2 regions of the Bacillus sp. FSL R7-0646 genome follow, and region 2 is predicted to be linked to the other one. Evidence: a T-box and tRNA genes for the amino acid it is inferred to sense, from the RefSeq annotation. Region 2 holds a T-box; the other holds one or more tRNA genes.

Region 1 (3,466 bases), 330 kb from region 2:
GTTGGGCTGTTCGCCCATTAAAGCGGTACGCGAGCTGGGTTCAGAACGTCGTGAGACAGTTCGGTCCCTATCCGTCGCGGGCGCAGGAAATTTGAGAGGAGCTGTCCTTAGTACGAGAGGACCGGGATGGACGCACCGCTGGTGTACCAGTTGTTCTGCCAAGGGCATCGCTGGGTAGCTATGTGCGGACGGGATAAGTGCTGAAAGCATCTAAGCATGAAGCCCCCCTCAAGATGAGATTTCCCATTCCTATAAGGAAGTAAGATCCCTGAAAGATGATCAGGTTGATAGGTCTGAGGTGGAAGTGTGGCGACACATGGAGCTGACAGATACTAATCGATCGAGGACTTAACCTAATAAAATAAGTGAACGCTGGCTAAATACGCCACATCGTGTGGCAACGCCTGCATGACCCACATCCTGTGGGCCTCGTCTGCCCGTTATCTAGTTTTGAGAGAATAATTTCTCAAAAAATGCACTTGCATTTTTTCAAATACATAGTATAATGATCTTTGTCACTAAATTGTCTGGTGATGATGGCGAAGAGGTCACACCCGTTCCCATGCCGAACACGGAAGTTAAGCTCTTCAGCGCCGATGGTAGTTGGGGGCTTCCCCCTGCGAGAGTAGGACATCGCCAGGCAGGCATTATTCCGCAGTAGCTCAGTGGTAGAGCTATCGGCTGTTAACCGATCGGTCGCAGGTTCGAATCCTGCCTGCGGAGCCATTTATTGGAGAGCTGTCCGAGTGGTCGAAGGAGCACGATTGGAAATCGTGTAGGCGGCCAACGCCGTCTCAAGGGTTCGAATCCCTTGCTCTCCGCCACTTTAAATACATCTGGCCCGTTGGTCAAGTGGTTAAGACACCGCCCTTTCACGGCGGTAACACGGGTTCGAATCCCGTACGGGTCACCATTCTTTTTTGGACAGCACGCTGAAAAGTATCAGGTTTACACCAAAGCTTTTTAAAGGAAGGCATGCTAAGATCGCAACGTCCTGCTGCAACGCATGCACTTGTAGGTCCTGTACTTCGGAGGATTAGCTCAGCTGGGAGAGCATCTGCCTTACAAGCAGAGGGTCGGCGGTTCGATCCCGTCATCCTCCACCATTTCTATGAAAATCATATTATCGCGGGGTGGAGCAGTTCGGTAGCTCGTCGGGCTCATAACCCGAAGGTCGCAGGTTCAAATCCTGCCCCCGCAACCAAATTACTCATTAATGGTCCGGTAGTTCAGTTGGTTAGAATGCCTGCCTGTCACGCAGGAGGTCGCGGGTTCGAGTCCCGTCCGGACCGCCATTTAAATAGAGGCTCGGTAGCTCAGTTGGTAGAGCAACGGACTGAAAATCCGTGTGTCGGCGGTTCGATTCCGTCCCGAGCCACCATTTGCCGGTCTAGCTCAATTGGTAGAGCAACTGACTTGTAATCAGTAGGTTGGGGGTTCAAGTCCTCTGGCCGGCACTGTTTTGGAGGGGTAGCGAAGTGGCTAAACGCGGCGGACTGTAAATCCGCTCCCTCAGGGTTCGGCGGTTCGAATCCGTCCCCCTCCACCATGTTTTTAGGGGCATAGTTTAACGGTAGAACAGAGGTCTCCAAAACCTCCGGTGTGGGTTCGATTCCTACTGCCCCTGCCAATTTTAATTCACAATTTATGGCGGTTGTGGCGAAGTGGTTAACGCACCAGATTGTGGCTCTGGCACTCGTGGGTTCGATTCCCATCAATCGCCCTTAATATTGGGCTATAGCCAAGCGGTAAGGCAACGGACTTTGACTCCGTCATGCGCTGGTTCGAATCCAGCTAGCCCAGTTTTCATCTTTCTTTATCATCCTGCATATGATAAGATGAATATTAGTTAAAATGCGGAAGTAGTTCAGTGGTAGAACACCACCTTGCCAAGGTGGGGGTCGCGGGTTCGAATCCCGTCTTCCGCTCCAATTCTTAAATGATGGCGGCATAGCCAAGTGGTAAGGCAGAGGTCTGCAAAACCTTTATCCCCGGTTCGAATCCGGGTGTCGCCTTATTTCCCGTGCCGGGGTGGTGGAATTGGCAGACACACAGGACTTAAAATCCTGCGGTAGGTGACTACCGTGCCGGTTCAAGTCCGGCCCTCGGCACCATTGATCACACACATGCCGGTGTGGCGGAATTGGCAGACGCGCACGACTCAAAATCGTGTTCCTTCGGGAGTGTCGGTTCGACCCCGACCACCGGTATCACTAAACATCGTATTGCCAAACGATGAAAGAGCGTTCCTACAAAAGGAGCGCTCTTTTTATTTATTCCTTATCTTGGAACGAAGCCGTAAGAATTTTTTCTTAAGGACTGCGAGCTCCGGAAGCTACGGGAACATACCGTGAGATTTATCGAAATGAGCTTAATACGGTGCAGAAACTTTTACAAAAGCAAAAATATATCTGATGATTTATTATCTATTTATAGGGCGAAAAGTAAATTATTGATACAAACTTCTTTGCAAAGATTGGTAACTTTCTGTAAAATGTTCTCATAGCGATAGAGGCAGTAAAGTGTGGGAGGTTTGACAATGAAAGCAGCAGCCTCTGTGAACGTAGCCAATCTCATCAATCAGTGGTATGTTCACATAAAAAAGAGAGATGTTTCAAATGCCGTAGAACTTAGGGACAGAATAAAAGGCCTTTTAAACGTAATGGAAGAAGATCAGGATGTTTTGCTTTACTTTAATCTACTTGATTACAGGTTCAGAGTATTAATGGAAGACGTCGCGGGGGAGCCGCAGCTTCCGCCTATTGCTGAAGATAAGGCGAAGACAGACGGTTTGTTACGATACTATTACTTTCTCTTTAAAGGAATGTATGAAAGTGCGAGGAGCAACTACTCTAAAGCGCTTAATTGTTTTAGAGTTGCCGAGCGGCAGCTCGATAATGTCGAAGATGAAATCGAAAAGGCCGAGTTTCATTATAAGCTTGGAAATCTCTATTATTTTACGAAAACAACTCTACTTTCTTTTCATCATCTTTCAATCGCGAAGAGCATTTATAGGGCTTATGAAGAATATAAGACACAGTCGATAAACTGTACGGTGCTGCTCGCACTCAATTATATAGACGACGGACGTTTAACAAGAGCTGAAAATATGCTTAAGAGTTGCGCAGAAAGACTGATCAAGATGGGCGATAATCATCTGCTGGCGGCTGTCTACTATGATCTCGGCTTTTTAAAAATTCAAGAGGATAAACATGAAGAAGCACTCGAGTATTTCGACCTCTCATTTAAAACGGATGATATCGAAAAAAATGCGCCTATTATGTACATGCAGTGCATATACGAGTCAGCTAGGTCAACTTATAAGATAGGTGAGGTTGATAAGGCGCTTAAGTGGGTTCATCTTGGTTTTGAGTTTGCTCAGAAAACGGATAATATCAACTTTTCGCTCAAATTCTCGATTCTAAATATATGCTATAGCGCTCCCATCGAGGGTGTACCGCAAGTA
Region 2 (3,466 bases):
GTTCAGACCCGTGTTCGGATCGTTGACCATCGCCATATTGATTTTCTTCAGCTTAACAGCGTCTTTATCCCAGTACTGGTCGTTTTTCTCCAGCACGATGTTACCGCCGTGCTTCCATTTCGCCATTTTGAAAGGTCCGTTAGATACGTAGTTCTCGTCTGCGTTTGTGTACCATTTCGGATTCTTCTCTGCTACCTTTTTATTGACTGGCATATATGTGTAGAATGCCGTCAGTTCAGTAAAATACGGTGTCGGTTTTTCAAGCTCGACTTTTAAAGTCTTATCATTAACAGCTTTAACGCCGACATCTTCAATTTTCCCTTTGCCGGTGTTCGCCGCTTCTCCGCCTTTTAAGTAGTAAAGCTGATACGCATATTGCGACTCGTTTTTAGGGTCGAGCGCCCATTTCCATGCGTATTCAAAATCCTCTGCTGTTACAGGATCTCCATTTGACCATTTCGCGTCGCGGAGCGTGAATGTGTATGTTTTCTGGTCGTCGCTGACTTCGATTTTTTCGGCTGCCGCTTCAACCGGCTTTCCGTCTTTGCCGATGGTCGTCAATCCTTCAAAAGTCTGACGAAGCACGTTTGCAGACACCGAATCGTTTGCGAGTCCCGGATGTAGTGAAAACGGTTCTGTTTTAATGTTGACATTTAATGTGTCTTTCCCTTTGCTGTCTTTTTTACCGCCGTCACCGGAGCTTGAGCCGAAGCCGCAGGCGCTGAGGACGAGTGTGAAAATGAGCATTAAACTGATAAATGACAAACGCTTTTTCAAAGAGAAACCCCCCCAATTTCTTGTTTTTTTAGTTCCTTACTCCTGAACATTCAGATTTATCATAAAAAAGTAATAGGCCCACTTGCCATACTTTTTCCTCTGTTTCGTCTTTTCTGAATATTTGTTATGTAAGAAACCTGTAACACCGAGGTGAACAAATTCATTATAATTAATAGAATAATTTATTGCAATATTAATTTTCAATTATTTTTTTATTCAAACTATTTATGATTGTCAGGTTTTCTACCAAATGTACAAATACACTTCTCTGTTTTAAAGCGTAACCACATTAAAAGGAAAGTTAATGTTTTACATGTTAAAACGTTTTACACGTATAACATTCGCCATTCTTTATATCGAACCGAACGATGCCGCGCCAACTTTATTCAGCCCGGTATTCGTTTTCTTTTCCCCGGGGTTGTCGACTTTCATTTAAAATTTATATATAATAAAATTATGAATAACATGCGATGAAGAAGAAGAGTACACATTTCTCCCCATTTAAAGAGAGTCCGCGGTGCTGGGAGCGGATAATGGCGAATGTGGAATGGGCTTCTGAGCAGCTGACCGAACACGGATAAGTAGGCTCAGCCGGAGAAGACTCCGTTACAAACGTCTAGAGCGATTTCATTTTGACCATAATGAAATAATCAGGGTGGCACCACGGTTCATTCGTCCCTTTTCTTTTGAGGGAAGAGTGGGCCTTTTTATTTTGAAATGAAAAGAGAGGGATTCACATGAAAAAAACGATTTTTTCCGGTATCCAGCCGAGCGGCTCTGTCACCCTCGGCAACTATATCGGAGCGATGAAGCAGTTTGTCGACTTGCAGGATGACTACAACTGTTACTTCTGCATCGTCGATCAGCACGCGATCACAGTCCCGCAGGACCGGCTCGCGCTGAGAAAGAACATCCGGAACCTTGCCGCGCTGTATTTGGCGGTCGGCCTCGATCCGAAAAAAGCGACGCTGTTTATCCAATCGGAAGTGCCTGCACACGCCCAGGCGGGATGGATGCTTCAGTGCGTCGCCTACATCGGCGAGCTTGAGCGCATGACGCAGTACAAGGATAAATCAGCCGGAAAAGAAGCCGTCGTCTCCGGGCTTTTGACATATCCTCCATTAATGGCGGCGGACATCCTGCTTTATGGAACAGACGTCGTCCCTGTCGGCGAAGATCAGAAGCAGCATCTTGAATTAACCCGGAACTTGGCGGAGCGTTTTAATAAGAAATACAATGACATCTTCACGGTTCCGGAGGTTAAAATACCGAAAGTCGGCGCCCGCATTATGTCGCTTGCCGATCCGCTCAAAAAAATGAGCAAATCAGATCCGAACCAAAAAGCGTTCATCACCCTGCTCGATGATCCAAAGCAGCTCGAGAAAAAAATCAAAAGCGCTGTCACGGACTCCGACGGAATCGTCAAATATGATAAAGAAAACAAACCCGGTGTATCCAACCTTCTGACGATCTATTCGATTCTCGGACAAGTCTCAATCGAAGAGCTTGAGGCGAAATACGAAGGCAAAGGCTACGGCGAATTTAAATCAGACCTTGCCGAAGTCGTCATCGGCGCGCTGAAGCCGATTCAAGACCGCTACCACGAATTGATCGAATCTGAAGAGCTGGACCGGATTTTGGACGAAGGCGCAGAACGCGCAAATCAAACAGCAAACAAGATGCTGAAAAAAATGGAAAACGCGATGGGACTCGGCCGAAAAAGACGCTGATCCAAAAACACCTTCCGATTGTACGATAATCGGAAGGTGTTTTTCATAGAGAACAGCCGCAGCTCCGCATTCACTTGCCTCCGGATCACGATATTTCTATAATAAATGATTCAAAACACATGTCTCCAGTCCTTCATTGACCGCTTTGTCAGAAAGACAGCTCATATTTTTTATTTTTCAATATAGAATTTTCGCTTTTACAAATAAAAAGACCGCCGTACTTCCGGCAGTCTTGATTCTTAATTTAGTTGACTTTAGACTCATTCTCAATTTCCCAAAGCTTTTCAAAAAACGGCTGTCCTTTAATCAAATTTTCACAAAAGTCCCTGTGTTTGTCTGACCATCCGTCGATCGTCTCATTGAAAAGCATGTCCCAGATTTCTTCAAATGTCATGCGCTTGATCTGTTCATACATATACGGATTCCATTCGGTGTACCAATAAGCGATCTCGGCCCGATTTTGGAGCCCTTTGAGCTGATCGAGCGCCATGAACAGCAGCTGTTTGAGCTGGCGTTCTTTTCTCGTTAATCCTCTGACATGCTCCGGTGATAAAGATAAAATGTGGTATTCTTTGGAAGATTGCAGCTTCTCTGGTGCAAACTCGTAAGTTTCCGCTTCAACGTCCTTCACCATTTCATAAACGAGCTGCTCCTGTCTCGGAATGAGGCGGCTTTTTCTTACCGGTATTGTGTAACCGGCCGTATCGACCGCGAGAATACCAATGCCGTCCGTTACGACGAAACAATGATCAAGCTGTGTCCGCTCATGATTTTTACGAATATACGCTTTTTGATGAACCTCGTTCAATAATTCGGCAGGAAGCTCTGACAAATCATTTTCTATGTAGTGAAACAAAACGGACGACACCCTTAACAAAGGCACCTGGTCAAGCAATTCAACACTGTCTTCCTTCCGCCATTCATGAAAGTGGCAGACGTTGTAGCCATTTTCTTCTCCC

What was found. A T-box is a leader RNA that pairs with one kind of tRNA and senses whether it is charged. The one in region 2 lies ahead of trpS (tryptophan--tRNA ligase), so its partner is inferred to be a tRNA-Trp.
Region 1: it encodes a tRNA-Trp, which carries the amino acid that the T-box ahead of trpS (tryptophan--tRNA ligase) is inferred to sense. The anticodon was not compared.

The regions. Positions count from the first base shown of each region.
Region 1 is NZ_CP150217.1:915,854-919,319, forward strand. Features, by position in the region: rRNA gene MKY62_RS04510 (23S ribosomal RNA) at 1-356, shown strand, start outside; rRNA gene rrf (5S ribosomal RNA) at 527-642, shown strand; tRNA gene MKY62_RS04520 (tRNA-Asn) at 652-726, shown strand; tRNA gene MKY62_RS04525 (tRNA-Ser) at 733-824, shown strand; tRNA gene MKY62_RS04530 (tRNA-Glu) at 839-913, shown strand; tRNA gene MKY62_RS04535 (tRNA-Val) at 1,031-1,106, shown strand; tRNA gene MKY62_RS04540 (tRNA-Met) at 1,128-1,204, shown strand; tRNA gene MKY62_RS04545 (tRNA-Asp) at 1,219-1,295, shown strand; tRNA gene MKY62_RS04550 (tRNA-Phe) at 1,306-1,381, shown strand; tRNA gene MKY62_RS04555 (tRNA-Thr) at 1,385-1,457, shown strand; tRNA gene MKY62_RS04560 (tRNA-Tyr) at 1,465-1,549, shown strand; tRNA gene MKY62_RS04565 (tRNA-Trp) at 1,557-1,630, shown strand; tRNA gene MKY62_RS04570 (tRNA-His) at 1,651-1,723, shown strand; tRNA gene MKY62_RS04575 (tRNA-Gln) at 1,732-1,803, shown strand; tRNA gene MKY62_RS04580 (tRNA-Gly) at 1,857-1,931, shown strand; tRNA gene MKY62_RS04585 (tRNA-Cys) at 1,945-2,015, shown strand; tRNA gene MKY62_RS04590 (tRNA-Leu) at 2,026-2,114, shown strand; tRNA gene MKY62_RS04595 (tRNA-Leu) at 2,129-2,210, shown strand; gene MKY62_RS04600 (Rap family tetratricopeptide repeat protein) at 2,540-3,466, shown strand, end outside.
Region 2 is NZ_CP150217.1:1,241,572-1,245,037, reverse strand. Features, by position in the region: gene MKY62_RS06190 (peptide ABC transporter substrate-binding protein) at 1-777, opposite strand, end outside; T-box leader at 1,239-1,460, shown strand; gene trpS (tryptophan--tRNA ligase) at 1,515-2,507, shown strand; gene MKY62_RS06180 (YjbA family protein) at 2,752-3,466, opposite strand, start outside.